Regions from separate parts of the Vagococcus hydrophili genome, predicted to be linked through region 1. Evidence: a T-box and tRNA genes for the amino acid it is inferred to sense, from the RefSeq annotation. Region 1 holds a T-box; the other regions hold tRNA genes.
What was found. The T-box of region 1 lies ahead of G7082_RS02415 (valine--tRNA ligase). A T-box ahead of a tRNA ligase gene usually reads a tRNA of that ligase, here a tRNA-Val.

Region 1 (4,746 bases):
TTGAAGAATAGGTTTACTTTTTTATCGTTTGTTTTGATTAAAAGTGTGATTGGTTTAGACATTGGTGTATTCACTTCAGAACGAATGTTACGAACTGATCTGATTAATTCTTGTAAGACTTCCATTCCTCTAGCTGACGTTTCATCTGTAAATTCAGGTACTACTACAGGATAAGGCGCAGTGACTAATGATTCACCCTCGTGTGGTAATTTCTCCCAAATTTCTTCTGTCACAAACGGCATGATTGGGTGTAATAACTTAACAATCTTATCTAAAGTATAAGTTAAGACACTACGAGTCATGTTTTTCTGAGTTTCATCTTCTCCGTAAAGAATTTCTTTACTCATCTCAATATACCAATCACAGAAATCATCCCAGATAAAGTTATACAGCTGACGACCTGCTTCACCAAATTCAAAACGATCAAAGAAGTAAGTTACTTTTTCAATGGTTTCATTCAAGCGAGTTAAAATCCATTTATCAGCAACTGTTTTGTTGCCTTCTAAGTTAATATCTTCATAATTGAAGCCTTCTAGGTTCATAATAACAAAACGTGATGCGTTCCAAATTTTGTTAATGAAGTTCCAAGAAGAATCCATTTTTTCATAACTAAAACGCATATCTTGTCCTGGTGTTGAACCATTTGATAAGAACCAACGTAGGGCATCTGCTCCGTATTTCTCAATCACATCCATTGGGTCAATTCCGTTACCTAGAGATTTACTCATCTTACGACCATCTTCGGCACGAATTAAACCATGCATTAAAACTTTTTCAAAAGGACGTTCTCCAGTAAATTCTAAACTTTGAAAAATCATACGACTTACCCAGAAGAAAATAATGTCATACCCTGTTACTAAAGTGCTTGTTGGGAAGTAACGTTTAAAGTCTTCTGATTCTGTATCAGGCCAACCCATTGTTGAAAATGGCCATAAAGCGCTTGAGAACCATGTATCTAAAACATCTTCATCTTGCGTCCAGTTTTCAATATCGCTAGGCGCTTCATTTCCTACATACATTTCACCTGTTTCATTGTGATACCATGCTGGAATTTGATGTCCCCACCATAATTGACGAGAGATAACCCAATCATGGACATTTTCCATCCAAGTTAAGAAGGTTTGATCAAAACGTGGTGGATAGAATGTTACGGCATCTTCAGTTTGTTGATTTTTCATAGCCATTTCTGCTAATGGTTTCATTTTTACAAACCATTGTGTTGAAAGACGAGGCTCAACAACCACACCAGTTCTTTCAGAATGTCCCACGCTATGTACGTGTTTTTTGATTTCTTTAAGTAAACCTAGTTCATCTAAATCTTTAATCACTTGTTTACGGGCTGCAAAACGGTCCATACCTGCATATTTTCCAGCTAACTCATTCATTGTTGCCGTCGCATCCATTACATTGATACGCGGTAAGCTGTGGCGATTACCGACCTCAAAGTCATTAGGATCATGAGCTGGTGTAATTTTAACCACACCCGTTCCAAAGTCCATTTCAACATACTCATCAGCAATAATTGGAATTTCTTTATCCATTAATGGTAAGATCACTTTTTGACCAATTAAATGTTTGTAACGATCATCCTCAGGGTGAACGGCTACTGCTGTATCACCAAGCATTGTTTCTGGACGAGTCGTTGCAATTTCTAACTTGCCACTGCCATCAGCTAAAGGATAGTACATATGATAAAAGGCACCTTCAACATCTTTATGAATTACTTCAATATCTGAAAGAGCTGTTTTAGCTTGTGGATCCCAGTTAATAATATACTCCCCGCGGTAGATCAGTTCTTTTTCATAAAGTTTCACAAAAACTTTTTTCACAGCATCTGATAAGCCATCATCCAATGTGAATCGTTCACGAGAGTAATCCACAGATAAACCAAGTTTCCCCCACTGCTCACGAATATGACCAGCATATTCTTCTTTCCATTCTTTTGTTGATTCGATGAATTTTTCACGACCTAAGTCATAACGTGTTAAACCTTCACCACGTAATTTTTCTTCTACTTTTGCTTGCGTTGCAATCCCCGCGTGGTCCATTCCTGGTAACCATAACGTATCGAAACCTTGCATTCTTTTTTGTCTAATAATCATGTCTTGAAGAGTTGTATCCCAAGCATGACCTAAATGAAGTTTCCCTGTTACGTTTGGCGGTGGGATAACGATTGAATAAGGTTCTGCTGTTTTGTCGCCACTTGGTTTAAACACATCTTTATCTAGCCATTTTTTATAACGACCTGCTTCAACTTCTTTTGGATCAAATTTTGGTGCTAAATTGTTTTCTTCTGTCATCTCATATTGCCTTCTTTCTTATTTAGAATGTTATTTTTTTCGATAAAAAAAGCCCTAAAGTATTTCTACTTTAGGACGAATTGCTCGCGGTACCACCTAGATTACAGCGCATCAACATACACTGTCACTTTAAAGTGAGATAACGTTCACTAACCGAAAAAAATTCAGCTCATAAGCTACCTTCATACTTGTCAAAGGAAAATCTTTCAGCCAAGGATTTTCTTTCTAACTGCTTTTTAAAGTATTACTCCTCTTAATCTAAGCATTTTCATATTAGGTTCATTTTACAATGAAACACTACTCACGTCAAACTTAAATCAGATTTTTTGCTGCGTCAAGTGCGGCTTGGTAATTAGGTTCATGAGAAACTTCTGCCACAATCTCTTCATGAGCAATGTTACCTTTTGTATCAATCACAAAAATAGCACGTGCCAAGCGACCAATCTCAGGAATTAATAAACCATAGTTTTTACCAAATTCTAAATCTTCGTCGCGTAACATTGTCATATCAACGCCTTCAGCTGCACACCAGTTACCTTGTTCTTCTTTTGTGTTATTTGAAACAGTCACAAAATTAATCCCATTTTCACTAGCCGCTTCTTGATTAAAGCGTTTTGTTTGAATCGCACAGACAGATGTATCGATATCTGGAACGACACTTACGATTAATGGTTTGTTTGATAAACTAGCTAAATCGACTAACTTATCTTGTAAATCTACTAATGAAAAGACTGGGGCTTTTTCACCAACGATTGGTTGAATTCCTTCTAATTCTACTGGGTTACCTTTTAATGTTACTTGCATAAAAAAACACTCCTCTATCTTTATTTTAATCTCAGTATAAGGAGAAAAGAATAAAAAGACAAAGGAGATGCTTGTGATTAAATAGTTGTTAAATCGGGGTGATTGTAATTTTCATCGTAATAGATCAATGTTTGCAATTCAGTTGTTAAATCAATGTACTGAACTTGAACATGATGTGGTACTCTCAAGCGTTTTGGTGCAAAGTTTAGAATGGCAGTAACACCTGCATCCACCACTTCGTCAATGACTTGTTGCGCTTTACTGCTTGGCACCGTCATAATAACCGTTGTGATACTTTCTTTTTTGATCATCTCAGACATTTTAGCAATGTCTTCGACTTTAACATCATTAATTGTTTTTCCAATAAGTTCTGGATCTGAATCAAACGCAACAACAATATTTAAATTAGAATTTTTTCTAAAGTTATTATTAATCAACGCTTTCCCTAAATTACCAGCACCAACTAAAGCGATTCTCTTTTCAATTTCCGTATTTAAAATATTACTAAATACTTGAATTAAATAAGGAACATCATAACCATACCCACTTCTTCCTAGTTCACCAAAATGTGAAAAATCTCTTCTGATAGTGGCAGAAGGAATTTGAATCATTTGACTAAATTCGTTTGATTTAATTCTTTTTACTCCACTTTGATCTAAGGTTTTTAAGTAGCGAAAATACAAGGGAATTCTTTTAGCTGTAGCTTTTGGAATGGCATGATTTTTTTTCAAGTTTTCCATAAATAAATACTCCTTCCAAATTGTGACTATTTTCACATTAAGTGTATCATTTAATTTTTCACATTTCAATCAATTTGTGAAAAATATACGTAAAAAGAGAAATTTCAGACATTTTTTCGACAATTTGCTTTAATTAATTACCTTTTATAAAAAATAAACTTTAAATATAACATCCTTTTAGTTTTTATTGTTTTATTATGCTTTCCAGCTCAAATAACTTGGAATCAAAAAATAAGAAAAGAACTTAATTATATGTGGCAGTTAGCTGACGAACTTCATTTATCTATCTCAGATATCAGTCAGATTTCTGGTATCGGAACCCTTGATTTAAAAGCTAGTAAAGAAAAAAAGAGCTCTGTTTTTATTCCTAGAAGAAAAGCAGTTCTTACAACGATTAGAAAATTAGAAGCAAAAAAAGAGCTTGGAGATAAGAATTAAACTTATCTCACAGCTCTTTTTAAATTTCTTCTTTATGTAGTTTTAGTAAGATAATCGCAATCCATGAAGACATAAACGCTGGAAGAAGTAACGCTACCCAAATTGATGGATCACTAATATCATCCTTTAACATCTTCTCTAACTGACTTCCTTGGATAAACTTATCAAAGACTAATTGATACATCGTAATGTAGATTAAACTCCACTGAATATAGTATTCAATCAAAGTAAAAACAGACATGGATAATTTAAATTTTACGGTTGCCCATCTTAATAAGTAGTATGATAATAAACCTGACAGAATGGCACTTAATAAAACATATGTAAAAATATTTCCTGTGCTAAGTACTGGAATATATTCTACTAATTGATTGGTTCCCAAAAATGTAACCACAATAAGAATCCCATTTACGACAAGTAGCCCTAATAATACTAAAATAGATTTCAAAAATACGTATTTATCG
Region 2 (4,746 bases), 620 kb from region 1:
TACCCATGTCCAGGTTGAAGGTGCGGTAAAACGCACTGGAGGACCGAACCCACGTACGTTGAAAAGTGCGGGGATGAGGTGTGGGTAGCGGAGAAATTCCAAACGAACTTGGAGATAGCTGGTTCTCTCCGAAATAGCTTTAGGGCTAGCCTCGGAATTAGAATGATGGAGGTAGAGCACTGTTTGGACTAGGGGCCCGTCTCGGGTTACCGAATTCAGATAAACTCCGAATGCCATTCATTTATGTCCGGGAGTCAGACAGTGAGTGATAAGATCCATTGTCGAAAGGGAAACAGCCCAGACCACCAGCTAAGGTCCCCAAATATATGTTAAGTGGAAAAGGATGTGAGGGTGCACAAACAACTAGGATGTTGGCTCAGAAGCAGCCACCATTTAAAGAGTGCGTAATAGCTCACTAGTCGAGTGCCCTTGCGCCGAAAATGTACCGGGGCTAAACATATTACCGAAGCTGTGGATAGAACTTAGGTTCTATGGTAGGAGAGCGTTCTAAGGGCGTTGAAGCTAGATCGTAAGGACTGGTGGAGCGCTTAGAAGTGAGAATGCCGGTATGAGTAGCGAAAGACAGGTGAGAATCCTGTCCACCGAATGACTAAGGTTTCCTGGGGAAGGCTCGTCCTCCCAGGGTTAGTCGGGACCTAAGCTGAGGCCGATAGGCGTAGGCGATGGATAACAGGTTGAGATTCCTGTACCCGTTTGTTTTGTTTGAACAATGGAGGGACGCAGTAGGTTACAAGATCGCACTGTTGGATATGTGCGTTCAAGCAACAAGTCTTGGTAAGAGTCAAATGCTTTTACCTTTAAGGACAAGTTGTGATGAGGAGGGAAATTTAGTACCGAAGTCTTAATATCACACTGCCAAGAAAAGCTTCTAGTTAGAAACAAACGGCCCGTACCGCAAACCGACACAGGTAGTCGAGGAGAGAATCCTAAGGTGAGCGAGAGAACTCTCGTTAAGGAACTCGGCAAAATGACCCCGTAACTTAGGGAGAAGGGGTGCTGAACGCAAGTTCAGCCGCAGTGAATAGGCCCAAGCGACTGTTTATCAAAAACACAGGTCTCTGCAAAATCGAAAGATGACGTATAGGGGCTGACGCCTGCCCGGTGCTGGAAGGTTAAGAGGATGGGTTAGCTAGTAGCGAAGCTCAGAATTGAAGCCCCAGTAAACGGCGGCCGTAACTATAACGGTCCTAAGGTAGCGAAATTCCTTGTCGGGTAAGTTCCGACCCGCACGAAAGGCGTAACGATTTGGGCACTGTCTCAACGAGAGACTCGGTGAAATTTTAGTACCTGTGAAGATGCAGGTTACCCGCGACAGGACGGAAAGACCCCATGGAGCTTTACTGTAGTTTGATATTGAATGTTTGTAACACATGTACAGGATAGGTAGGAGCCGTAGAGCTCGGGACGCTAGTCTCGAGGGAGGCATTGGTGGGATACTACCCTTGTGTTATGACCATTCTAACCCGCGCCACTTATCGTGGCGGGAGACAGTGTCAGATGGACAGTTTGACTGGGGCGGTCGCCTCCTAAAAAGTAACGGAGGCGCCCAAAGGTTCCCTCAGAATGGTTGGAAATCATTCGCAGAGTGCAAAGGCATAAGGGAGCTTGACTGCGAGAGCTACAACTCGAGCAGGGACGAAAGTCGGGCTTAGTGATCCGGTGGTTCCGCATGGAAGGGCCATCGCTCAACGGATAAAAGCTACCCTGGGGATAACAGGCTTATCTCCCCCAAGAGTTCACATCGACGGGGAGGTTTGGCACCTCGATGTCGGCTCGTCGCATCCTGGGGCTGTAGTCGGTCCCAAGGGTTGGGCTGTTCGCCCATTAAAGCGGCACGCGAGCTGGGTTCAGAACGTCGTGAGACAGTTCGGTCCCTATCCGTCGCGGGCGTTGGAAATTTGAGAGGAGCTGTCCTTAGTACGAGAGGACCGGGATGGACACACCTCTGGTGTACCAGTTGTTCTGCCAAGGGCATTGCTGGGTAGCTATGTGTGGAAGGGATAAACGCTGAAAGCATCTAAGCGTGAAGCCCCCCTCAAGATGAGATTTCCCATTTCTTTAAGAAAGTAAGATCCCTGAAAGATGATCAGGTAGATAGGCTAGGAGTGGAAGTGCAGTGATGTACGGAGCGGACTAGTACTAATCGATCGAGGACTTAACCAAAAAAAAACGGTAAAGTAAAAAAAGATGTCTAACTAAAACATTCAGTTTTGAGTGAACAATCACTCAATTAAATAAAACGCACGTAAGTGTGGCGATGATGGCAAGAAGGATACACCTGTTCCCATGCCGAACACAGAAGTTAAGTTTCTTAGCGCCGAGGGTAGTGAGGGGTTTCCCCTTGTGAGAGTAGGACGTCGCCATGCAAAGTGTTTTGGAGGTTTAGCTCAGCTGGGAGAGCACCTGCCTTACAAGCAGGGGGTCAGCGGTTCGATCCCGTTAACCTCCATTTAAAATGATGACTCGTTAGCTCAGTTGGTAGAGCATCTGACTTTTAATCAGAGGGTCACTGGTTCGAGCCCAGTACGGGTCATTTTTATATGCGGGTGTGGCGGAATTGGCAGACGCACTAGATTTAGGATCTAGCGCCTAACGGCGTGGGGGTTCAAGTCCCTTCACCCGCACTTAAAATTTAAACGCCGGCTTAGCTCAGTTGGTAGAGCATCTGATTTGTAATCAGAGGGTCGAGGGTTCAACTCCTTTAGCCGGCACTTTTTAAATAAGCGGAAGTAGTTCAGTGGTAGAACATCACCTTGCCAAGGTGGGGGTCGCGAGTTCGAACCTCGTCTTCCGCTTTTATGAGTTCTTAGCCGGGGTGGCGGAACTGGCAGACGCACAGGACTTAAAATCCTGCGGTGAGTGATCACCGTACCGGTTCGATTCCGGTCCTCGGCATTTTAATAAAATACACAAGCGCCCATAGCTCAATTGGATAGAGTGTCTGACTACGGATCAGAAGGTTAGGGGTTCGACTCCTCTTGGGCGCGTTTTAAGTAATACGGGAAGTAGCTCAGCTTGGTAGAGCACTTGGTTTGGGACCAAGGGGTCGCAGGTTCGAATCCTGTCTTCCCGATTTACATAATTTCGCGGTGTAGCTCAGCTGGCTAGAGCGTCCGGTTCATACCCGGGAGGTCGGGGGTTCGATCCCCTCCGCCGCGACTAATATTTTGGAACTTGGACCTTTAGCTCAGTTGGTTAGAGCTCCCGGCTCATAACCGGGCGGTCGTAGGTTCGAGTCCTACAAGGTCCATTATAGATCTTTAAAGCCATGGAGGATTACCCAAGTCCGGCTGAAGGGAACGGTCTTGAAAACCGTCAGGTGTGTAAAAGCACGCAAGGGTTCGAATCCCTTATCCTCCTTTTTAATTAAATATCGCGGAGTGGAGCAGTTAGGTAGCTCGTCGGGCTCATAACCCGAAGGTCATAGGTTCAAATCCTGTCTCCGCAATTAGGTTCCGTGGTGTAGGGGTTAACATGCCTGCCTGTCACGCAGGAGATCGCGGGTTCAAATCCCGTCGGGACCGTTTGTTTTTGCTACACGCGGGTGTAGTTTAGTGGTAAAACTACAGCCTTCCAAGCTGTTGTCGCGAGTTCGATTCTCGTCACCCGCTTCTTCTTTTTGAAGAAAAAAGGGGCCTATAGCTCAGCTGGTTAGAGCGCACGCCTGATAAGCGTGAGGTCGATGGTTCGAGTCCATTTAGGCCCATTATTTTAGGATGGAGAAGTACTCAAGTGGCTGAAGAGGTGCCCCTGCTAAGGGTATAGGTCGGGTAACTGGCGCGAGGGTTCAAATCCCTCCTTCTCCATAGTGTTTTTCTTAATTTAGGCCCGTTGGTCAAGCGGTTAAGACACCGCCCTTTCACGGCGGTATCACGGGTTCGATTCCCGTACGGGTCATTATATTTTTGGAGGATTACCCAAGTTCGGCTGAAGGGAACGGTCTTGAAAACCGTCAGGTGTGTAAAAGCACGCAAGGGTTCGAATCCCTTATCCTCCTTTTTAATTAAATATCGCGGAGTGGAGCAGTTAGGTAGCTCGTCGGGCTCATAACCCGAAGGTCATAGGTTCAAATCCTGTCTCCGCAATTAGGTTCCGTGGTGTAGGGGTTAACATGCCTGCCTGTCACGCAGGAGATCGCGGGTTCAAATCCCGTCGGGACCGTTTTTTTTGGCGCAGTAGCTCAGTTGGTAGAGCAACGGATTGAAGCTCCGTGTGTCGGCAGTTCGATTCTGTCTTGCGCCATTTAACTACACGCGGGTGTAGTTTAGTGGTAAAACTACAGCCTTCCAAGCTGTTGTCGCGAGTTCGATTCTCGTCACCCGCTTCTTCTTTTTGAAGAAAAGGGGCCTATAGCTCAGCTGGTTAGAGCGCACGCCTGATAAGCGTGAGGTCGATGGTTCGAGTCCATTTAGGCCCATTATTTTAGGATGGAGAAGTACTCAAGTGGCTGAAGAGGTGCCCCTGCTAAGGGTATAGGTCGGGTAACTGGCGCGAGGGTTCAAATCCCTCCTTCTCCATAGTATTTTTCTTAATTTAGGCCCGTTGGTCAAGCGGTTAAGACACCGCCCTTTCACGGCGGTATCACGGGTTCGATTCCCGTACGGGTCATAAAGCTCAGAATTGATTAATTCAATTCTGAGCTTTTTTTATTATATTGAAATTAAAAGGAGTTTTCTAAAAATGAAGAATGAACTAACGATGAAGGAAAGGTTGTTTGTGGGATCC
Region 3 (4,746 bases), 1.3 Mb from region 1:
GATGTTACTTTCAAGTGAATACATAGCTTGTTAGAGGTAGACGCAGAGAACTGAAACATCTAAGTACCTGCAGGAAGAGAAAGAAAAATCGATTTCCTTAGTAGCGGCGAGCGAAACGGAAACAGCCCAAACCAACAAGCTTGCTTGTTGGGGTTGTAGGACTCAGCTGTGGTAGCTGTTGTGGATAGTCGAATCGACCTGGAAAGGTCAGCCGGAGCGGGTAAAAGCCCCGTAGACGAAATTGACAACACACCTATGAGTATCCTGAGTACGGCGGAACACGAGAAATTCCGTCGGAATCCGGGAGGACCATCTCCCAAGGCTAAATACTCTCTAGTGACCGATAGTGTACCAGTACCGTGAGGGAAAGGTGAAAAGCACCCCGGAAGGGGAGTGAAATAGAACCTGAAACCGTGTGCCTACAAAAAGTCAGAGCCCGTTAATGGGTGATGGCGTGCCTTTTGCAGAATGAACCGGCGAGTTACGATTGCATGCGAGGTTAAGCTGAAGAAGCGGAGCCGTAGCGAAAGCGAGTCTGAATAGGGCGAGTGAGTATGTAGTCGTAGACCCGAAACCAAGTGACCTACCCATGTCCAGGTTGAAGGTGCGGTAAAACGCACTGGAGGACCGAACCCACGTACGTTGAAAAGTGCGGGGATGAGGTGTGGGTAGCGGAGAAATTCCAAACGAACTTGGAGATAGCTGGTTCTCTCCGAAATAGCTTTAGGGCTAGCCTCGGAATTAGAATGATGGAGGTAGAGCACTGTTTGGACTAGGGGCCCGTCTCGGGTTACCGAATTCAGATAAACTCCGAATGCCATTCATTTATGTCCGGGAGTCAGACAGTGAGTGATAAGATCCATTGTCGAAAGGGAAACAGCCCAGACCACCAGCTAAGGTCCCCAAATATATGTTAAGTGGAAAAGGATGTGAGGGTGCACAAACAACTAGGATGTTGGCTCAGAAGCAGCCACCATTTAAAGAGTGCGTAATAGCTCACTAGTCGAGTGCCCTTGCGCCGAAAATGTACCGGGGCTAAACATATTACCGAAGCTGTGGATAGAACTTAGGTTCTATGGTAGGAGAGCGTTCTAAGGGCGTTGAAGCTAGATCGTAAGGACTGGTGGAGCGCTTAGAAGTGAGAATGCCGGTATGAGTAGCGAAAGACAGGTGAGAATCCTGTCCACCGAATGACTAAGGTTTCCTGGGGAAGGCTCGTCCTCCCAGGGTTAGTCGGGACCTAAGCTGAGGCCGATAGGCGTAGGCGATGGATAACAGGTTGAGATTCCTGTACCCGTTTGTTTTGTTTGAACAATGGAGGGACGCAGTAGGTTACAAGATCGCACTGTTGGATATGTGCGTTCAAGCAACAAGTCTTGGTAAGAGTCAAATGCTTTTACCTTTAAGGACAAGTTGTGATGAGGAGGGAAATTAAGTACCGAAGTCTTAATATCACACTGCCAAGAAAAGCTTCTAGTTAGAAACAAACGGCCCGTACCGCAAACCGACACAGGTAGTCGAGGAGAGAATCCTAAGGTGAGCGAGAGAACTCTCGTTAAGGAACTCGGCAAAATGACCCCGTAACTTAGGGAGAAGGGGTGCTGAACGCAAGTTCAGCCGCAGTGAATAGGCCCAAGCGACTGTTTATCAAAAACACAGGTCTCTGCAAAATCGAAAGATGACGTATAGGGGCTGACGCCTGCCCGGTGCTGGAAGGTTAAGAGGATGGGTTAGCTAGTAGCGAAGCTCAGAATTGAAGCCCCAGTAAACGGCGGCCGTAACTATAACGGTCCTAAGGTAGCGAAATTCCTTGTCGGGTAAGTTCCGACCCGCACGAAAGGCGTAACGATTTGGGCACTGTCTCAACGAGAGACTCGGTGAAATTTTAGTACCTGTGAAGATGCAGGTTACCCGCGACAGGACGGAAAGACCCCATGGAGCTTTACTGTAGTTTGATATTGAATGTTTGTAACACATGTACAGGATAGGTAGGAGCCGTAGAGCTCGGGACGCTAGTCTCGAGGGAGGCATTGGTGGGATACTACCCTTGTGTTATGACCATTCTAACCCGCGCCACTTATCGTGGCGGGAGACAGTGTCAGATGGACAGTTTGACTGGGGCGGTCGCCTCCTAAAAAGTAACGGAGGCGCCCAAAGGTTCCCTCAGAATGGTTGGAAATCATTCGTAGAGTGCAAAGGCATAAGGGAGCTTGACTGCGAGAGCTACAACTCGAGCAGGGACGAAAGTCGGGCTTAGTGATCCGGTGGTTCCGCATGGAAGGGCCATCGCTCAACGGATAAAAGCTACCCTGGGGATAACAGGCTTATCTCCCCCAAGAGTTCACATCGACGGGAGGTTTGGCACCTCGATGTCGGCTCGTCGCATCCTGGGGCTGTAGTCGGTCCCAAGGGTTGGGCTGTTCGCCCATTAAAGCGGCACGCGAGCTGGGTTCAGAACGTCGTGAGACAGTTCGGTCCCTATCCGTCGCGGGCGTTGGAAATTTGAGAGGAGCTGTCCTTAGTACGAGAGGACCGGGATGGACACACCTCTGGTGTACCAGTTGTTCTGCCAAGGGCATTGCTGGGTAGCTATGTGTGGAAGGGATAAACGCTGAAAGCATCTAAGCGTGAAGCCCCCTCAAGATGAAATTTCCCATTTCTTTAAGAAAGTAAGATCCCTGAAAGATGATCAGGTAGATAGGCTAGGAGTGGAAGTGCAGTGATGTACGGAGCGGACTAGTACTAATCGATCGAGGACTTAACCAAAGAAAAACGGTGAAGTAAAAAAGATGTCTAACTAAAACATTCAGTTTTGAGTGAACAATCACTCTAATAATAAGTGTGGCGATGATGGCAAGAAGGATACACCTGTTCCCATGCCGAACACAGAAGTTAAGTTTCTTAGCGCCGAGGGTAGTGAGGGGTTTCCCCTTGTGAGAGTAGGACGTTGCCATGCTTATTATAAATTATCCGGCATAGCTCAGTTGGTAGTAGCGCATGACTGTTAATCATGATGTCGTAGGTTCGAGTCCTACTGCCGGAGTTGTTTCAAAAGGCCCGTTGGTCAAGCGGTTAAGACACCGCCCTTTCACGGCGGTATCACGGGTTCGATTCCCGTACGGGTCATGTAACATAATATATTCCATATATGGAGGTTTAGCTCAGCTGGGAGAGCACCTGCCTTACAAGCAGGGGGTCAGCGGTTCGATCCCGTTAACCTCCATTATCTAAACTGGTTCCGTGGTGTAGGGGTTAACATGCCTGCCTGTCACGCAGGAGATCGCGGGTTCAAATCCCGTCGGGACCGTTTAGGCGCAGTAGCTCAGTTGGTAGAGCAACGGATTGAAGCTCCGTGTGTCGGCAGTTCGATTCTGTCTTGCGCCATTATATGGAGGGGTAGCGAAGTGGCTAAACGCGGCGGACTGTAAATCCGCTCCTTCGGGTTCGGCAGTTCGAATCTGCCCCCCTCCATTATTAATATTATCAAACTATAGGGGTATAGTTTAGCGGTAGAACTACGGTCTCCAAAACCGTCAGCGTGGGTTCGATTCCTACTACCCCTGTTTTTACTATGGCGATTGTGGTGAAGTGGTTAACACATCGGATTGTGGTTCCGACATGCGTGGGTTCGATTCCCATCAGTCGCCTATTTAATAATATTGGGCTATAGCCAAGCGGTAAGGCAACGGACTTTGACTCCGTCATCGTTGGTTCGAATCCAGCTAGCCCAGTTTTTGGCGGTATAGCCAAGTGGTAAGGCAGAGGTCTGCAACACCTTTATCATCGGTTCAAATCCGGTTACCGCCTTTTATAGATATATCCTTATGCCGGCGTGGCGGAATTGGCAGACGCGCTGGACTCAAAATCCTGTGCCCGCAAGGGCGTGCCGGTTCGACCCCGGCCGCCGGTATTGCATTTATTGCATATAAGGATAGTCTAATAATTAAATAATCCGGCATAGCTCAGTTGGTAGTAGCGCATGACTGTTAATCATGATGTCGTAGGTTCGAGTCCTACTGCCGGAGTTTTACTTTAAATAAGTTTTTTGAACCTGGAGAGTTGTCCGAGTTGGCCGAAGGAGCATGATTGGAAATCATGTAGACGGTAATAACTGTCTCAAGGGTTCGAATCCCTTACTTTCCGTAATTTTATAATTCTTAGGCCCGTTGGTCAAGCGGTTAAGACACCGCCCTTTCACGGCGGTATCACGGGTTCGATTCCCGTACGGGTCATTACTAAACTATTAATTATAGTTTGGGCGCAGTAGCTCAGTTGGTAGAGCAACGGATTGAAGCTCCGTGTGTCGGCAGTTCGATTCTGTCTTGCGCCATTATATGGAGGGGTAGCGAAGTGGCTAAACGCGGCGGACTGTAAATCCGCTCCTTTGGGTTCGGCAGTTCGAATCTGCCCCCTCCATTTTTATCATGGCGATTGTGGTGAAGTGGTTAACACATCGGATTGTGGTTCCGACATGCGTGGGTTCGATTCCCATCAGTCGCCTATTTAATAATATTGGGCTATAGCCAAGCGGTAAGGCAACGGACTTTGACTCCGTCATCGTTGGTTCGAATCCAGCTAGCCCAGTTAAGACTTGATGATTCAAGTCTTTTTTTTTGTCCAAAAATGATCTAAGTCATTTTTGCTTATCTAGATAGTATTAAGTAATGTTAAGAAGCTTTTTATAAAAAAATTTAAGTGTTAGTATATATTTATCATTTGAAAAGGAGAAGAAAAGATGATTAAAAA

Region 2: it encodes a tRNA-Val, which carries the amino acid that the T-box ahead of G7082_RS02415 (valine--tRNA ligase) is inferred to sense. The anticodon was not compared.
Region 3: it encodes a tRNA-Val, which carries the amino acid that the T-box ahead of G7082_RS02415 (valine--tRNA ligase) is inferred to sense. The anticodon was not compared.

The regions. Positions count from the first base shown of each region.
Region 1 is NZ_CP049887.1:503,718-508,463, forward strand. Features, by position in the region: gene G7082_RS02415 (valine--tRNA ligase) at 1-2,300, opposite strand, end outside; T-box leader at 2,369-2,570, opposite strand; gene tpx (thiol peroxidase) at 2,613-3,104, opposite strand; gene G7082_RS02425 (redox-sensing transcriptional repressor Rex) at 3,182-3,844, opposite strand; gene G7082_RS02430 (hypothetical protein) at 4,097-4,282, shown strand; gene G7082_RS02435 (SA1002 family membrane protein) at 4,302-4,746, opposite strand, start outside.
Region 2 is NZ_CP049887.1:1,119,302-1,124,047, forward strand. Features, by position in the region: rRNA gene G7082_RS05435 (23S ribosomal RNA) at 1-2,184, shown strand, start outside; rRNA gene rrf (5S ribosomal RNA) at 2,272-2,387, shown strand; tRNA gene G7082_RS05445 (tRNA-Val) at 2,398-2,470, shown strand; tRNA gene G7082_RS05450 (tRNA-Lys) at 2,482-2,554, shown strand; tRNA gene G7082_RS05455 (tRNA-Leu) at 2,564-2,645, shown strand; tRNA gene G7082_RS05460 (tRNA-Thr) at 2,660-2,732, shown strand; tRNA gene G7082_RS05465 (tRNA-Gly) at 2,745-2,816, shown strand; tRNA gene G7082_RS05470 (tRNA-Leu) at 2,831-2,916, shown strand; tRNA gene G7082_RS05475 (tRNA-Arg) at 2,935-3,008, shown strand; tRNA gene G7082_RS05480 (tRNA-Pro) at 3,021-3,094, shown strand; tRNA gene G7082_RS05485 (tRNA-Met) at 3,107-3,180, shown strand; tRNA gene G7082_RS05490 (tRNA-Ile) at 3,198-3,271, shown strand; tRNA gene G7082_RS05495 (tRNA-Ser) at 3,292-3,381, shown strand; tRNA gene G7082_RS05500 (tRNA-Met) at 3,396-3,469, shown strand; tRNA gene G7082_RS05505 (tRNA-Asp) at 3,473-3,545, shown strand; tRNA gene G7082_RS05510 (tRNA-Gly) at 3,562-3,632, shown strand; tRNA gene G7082_RS05515 (tRNA-Ile) at 3,654-3,727, shown strand; tRNA gene G7082_RS05520 (tRNA-Ser) at 3,740-3,827, shown strand; tRNA gene G7082_RS05525 (tRNA-Glu) at 3,847-3,918, shown strand; tRNA gene G7082_RS05530 (tRNA-Ser) at 3,929-4,018, shown strand; tRNA gene G7082_RS05535 (tRNA-Met) at 4,033-4,106, shown strand; tRNA gene G7082_RS05540 (tRNA-Asp) at 4,110-4,182, shown strand; tRNA gene G7082_RS05545 (tRNA-Phe) at 4,191-4,263, shown strand; tRNA gene G7082_RS05550 (tRNA-Gly) at 4,275-4,345, shown strand; tRNA gene G7082_RS05555 (tRNA-Ile) at 4,365-4,438, shown strand; tRNA gene G7082_RS05560 (tRNA-Ser) at 4,451-4,538, shown strand; tRNA gene G7082_RS05565 (tRNA-Glu) at 4,558-4,629, shown strand; gene brnQ (branched-chain amino acid transport system II carrier protein) at 4,702-4,746, shown strand, end outside.
Region 3 is NZ_CP049887.1:2,289,810-2,294,555, forward strand. Features, by position in the region: rRNA gene G7082_RS11160 (23S ribosomal RNA) at 1-2,766, shown strand, start outside; rRNA gene rrf (5S ribosomal RNA) at 2,841-2,956, shown strand; tRNA gene G7082_RS11170 (tRNA-Asn) at 2,970-3,043, shown strand; tRNA gene G7082_RS11175 (tRNA-Glu) at 3,055-3,126, shown strand; tRNA gene G7082_RS11180 (tRNA-Val) at 3,151-3,223, shown strand; tRNA gene G7082_RS11185 (tRNA-Asp) at 3,235-3,307, shown strand; tRNA gene G7082_RS11190 (tRNA-Phe) at 3,312-3,384, shown strand; tRNA gene G7082_RS11195 (tRNA-Tyr) at 3,391-3,471, shown strand; tRNA gene G7082_RS11200 (tRNA-Trp) at 3,493-3,563, shown strand; tRNA gene G7082_RS11205 (tRNA-His) at 3,575-3,647, shown strand; tRNA gene G7082_RS11210 (tRNA-Gln) at 3,661-3,731, shown strand; tRNA gene G7082_RS11215 (tRNA-Cys) at 3,737-3,807, shown strand; tRNA gene G7082_RS11220 (tRNA-Leu) at 3,827-3,910, shown strand; tRNA gene G7082_RS11225 (tRNA-Asn) at 3,952-4,025, shown strand; tRNA gene G7082_RS11230 (tRNA-Ser) at 4,054-4,143, shown strand; tRNA gene G7082_RS11235 (tRNA-Glu) at 4,161-4,232, shown strand; tRNA gene G7082_RS11240 (tRNA-Phe) at 4,258-4,330, shown strand; tRNA gene G7082_RS11245 (tRNA-Tyr) at 4,337-4,416, shown strand; tRNA gene G7082_RS11250 (tRNA-His) at 4,428-4,500, shown strand; tRNA gene G7082_RS11255 (tRNA-Gln) at 4,514-4,584, shown strand; gene G7082_RS11260 (PTS transporter subunit EIIC) at 4,736-4,746, shown strand, end outside.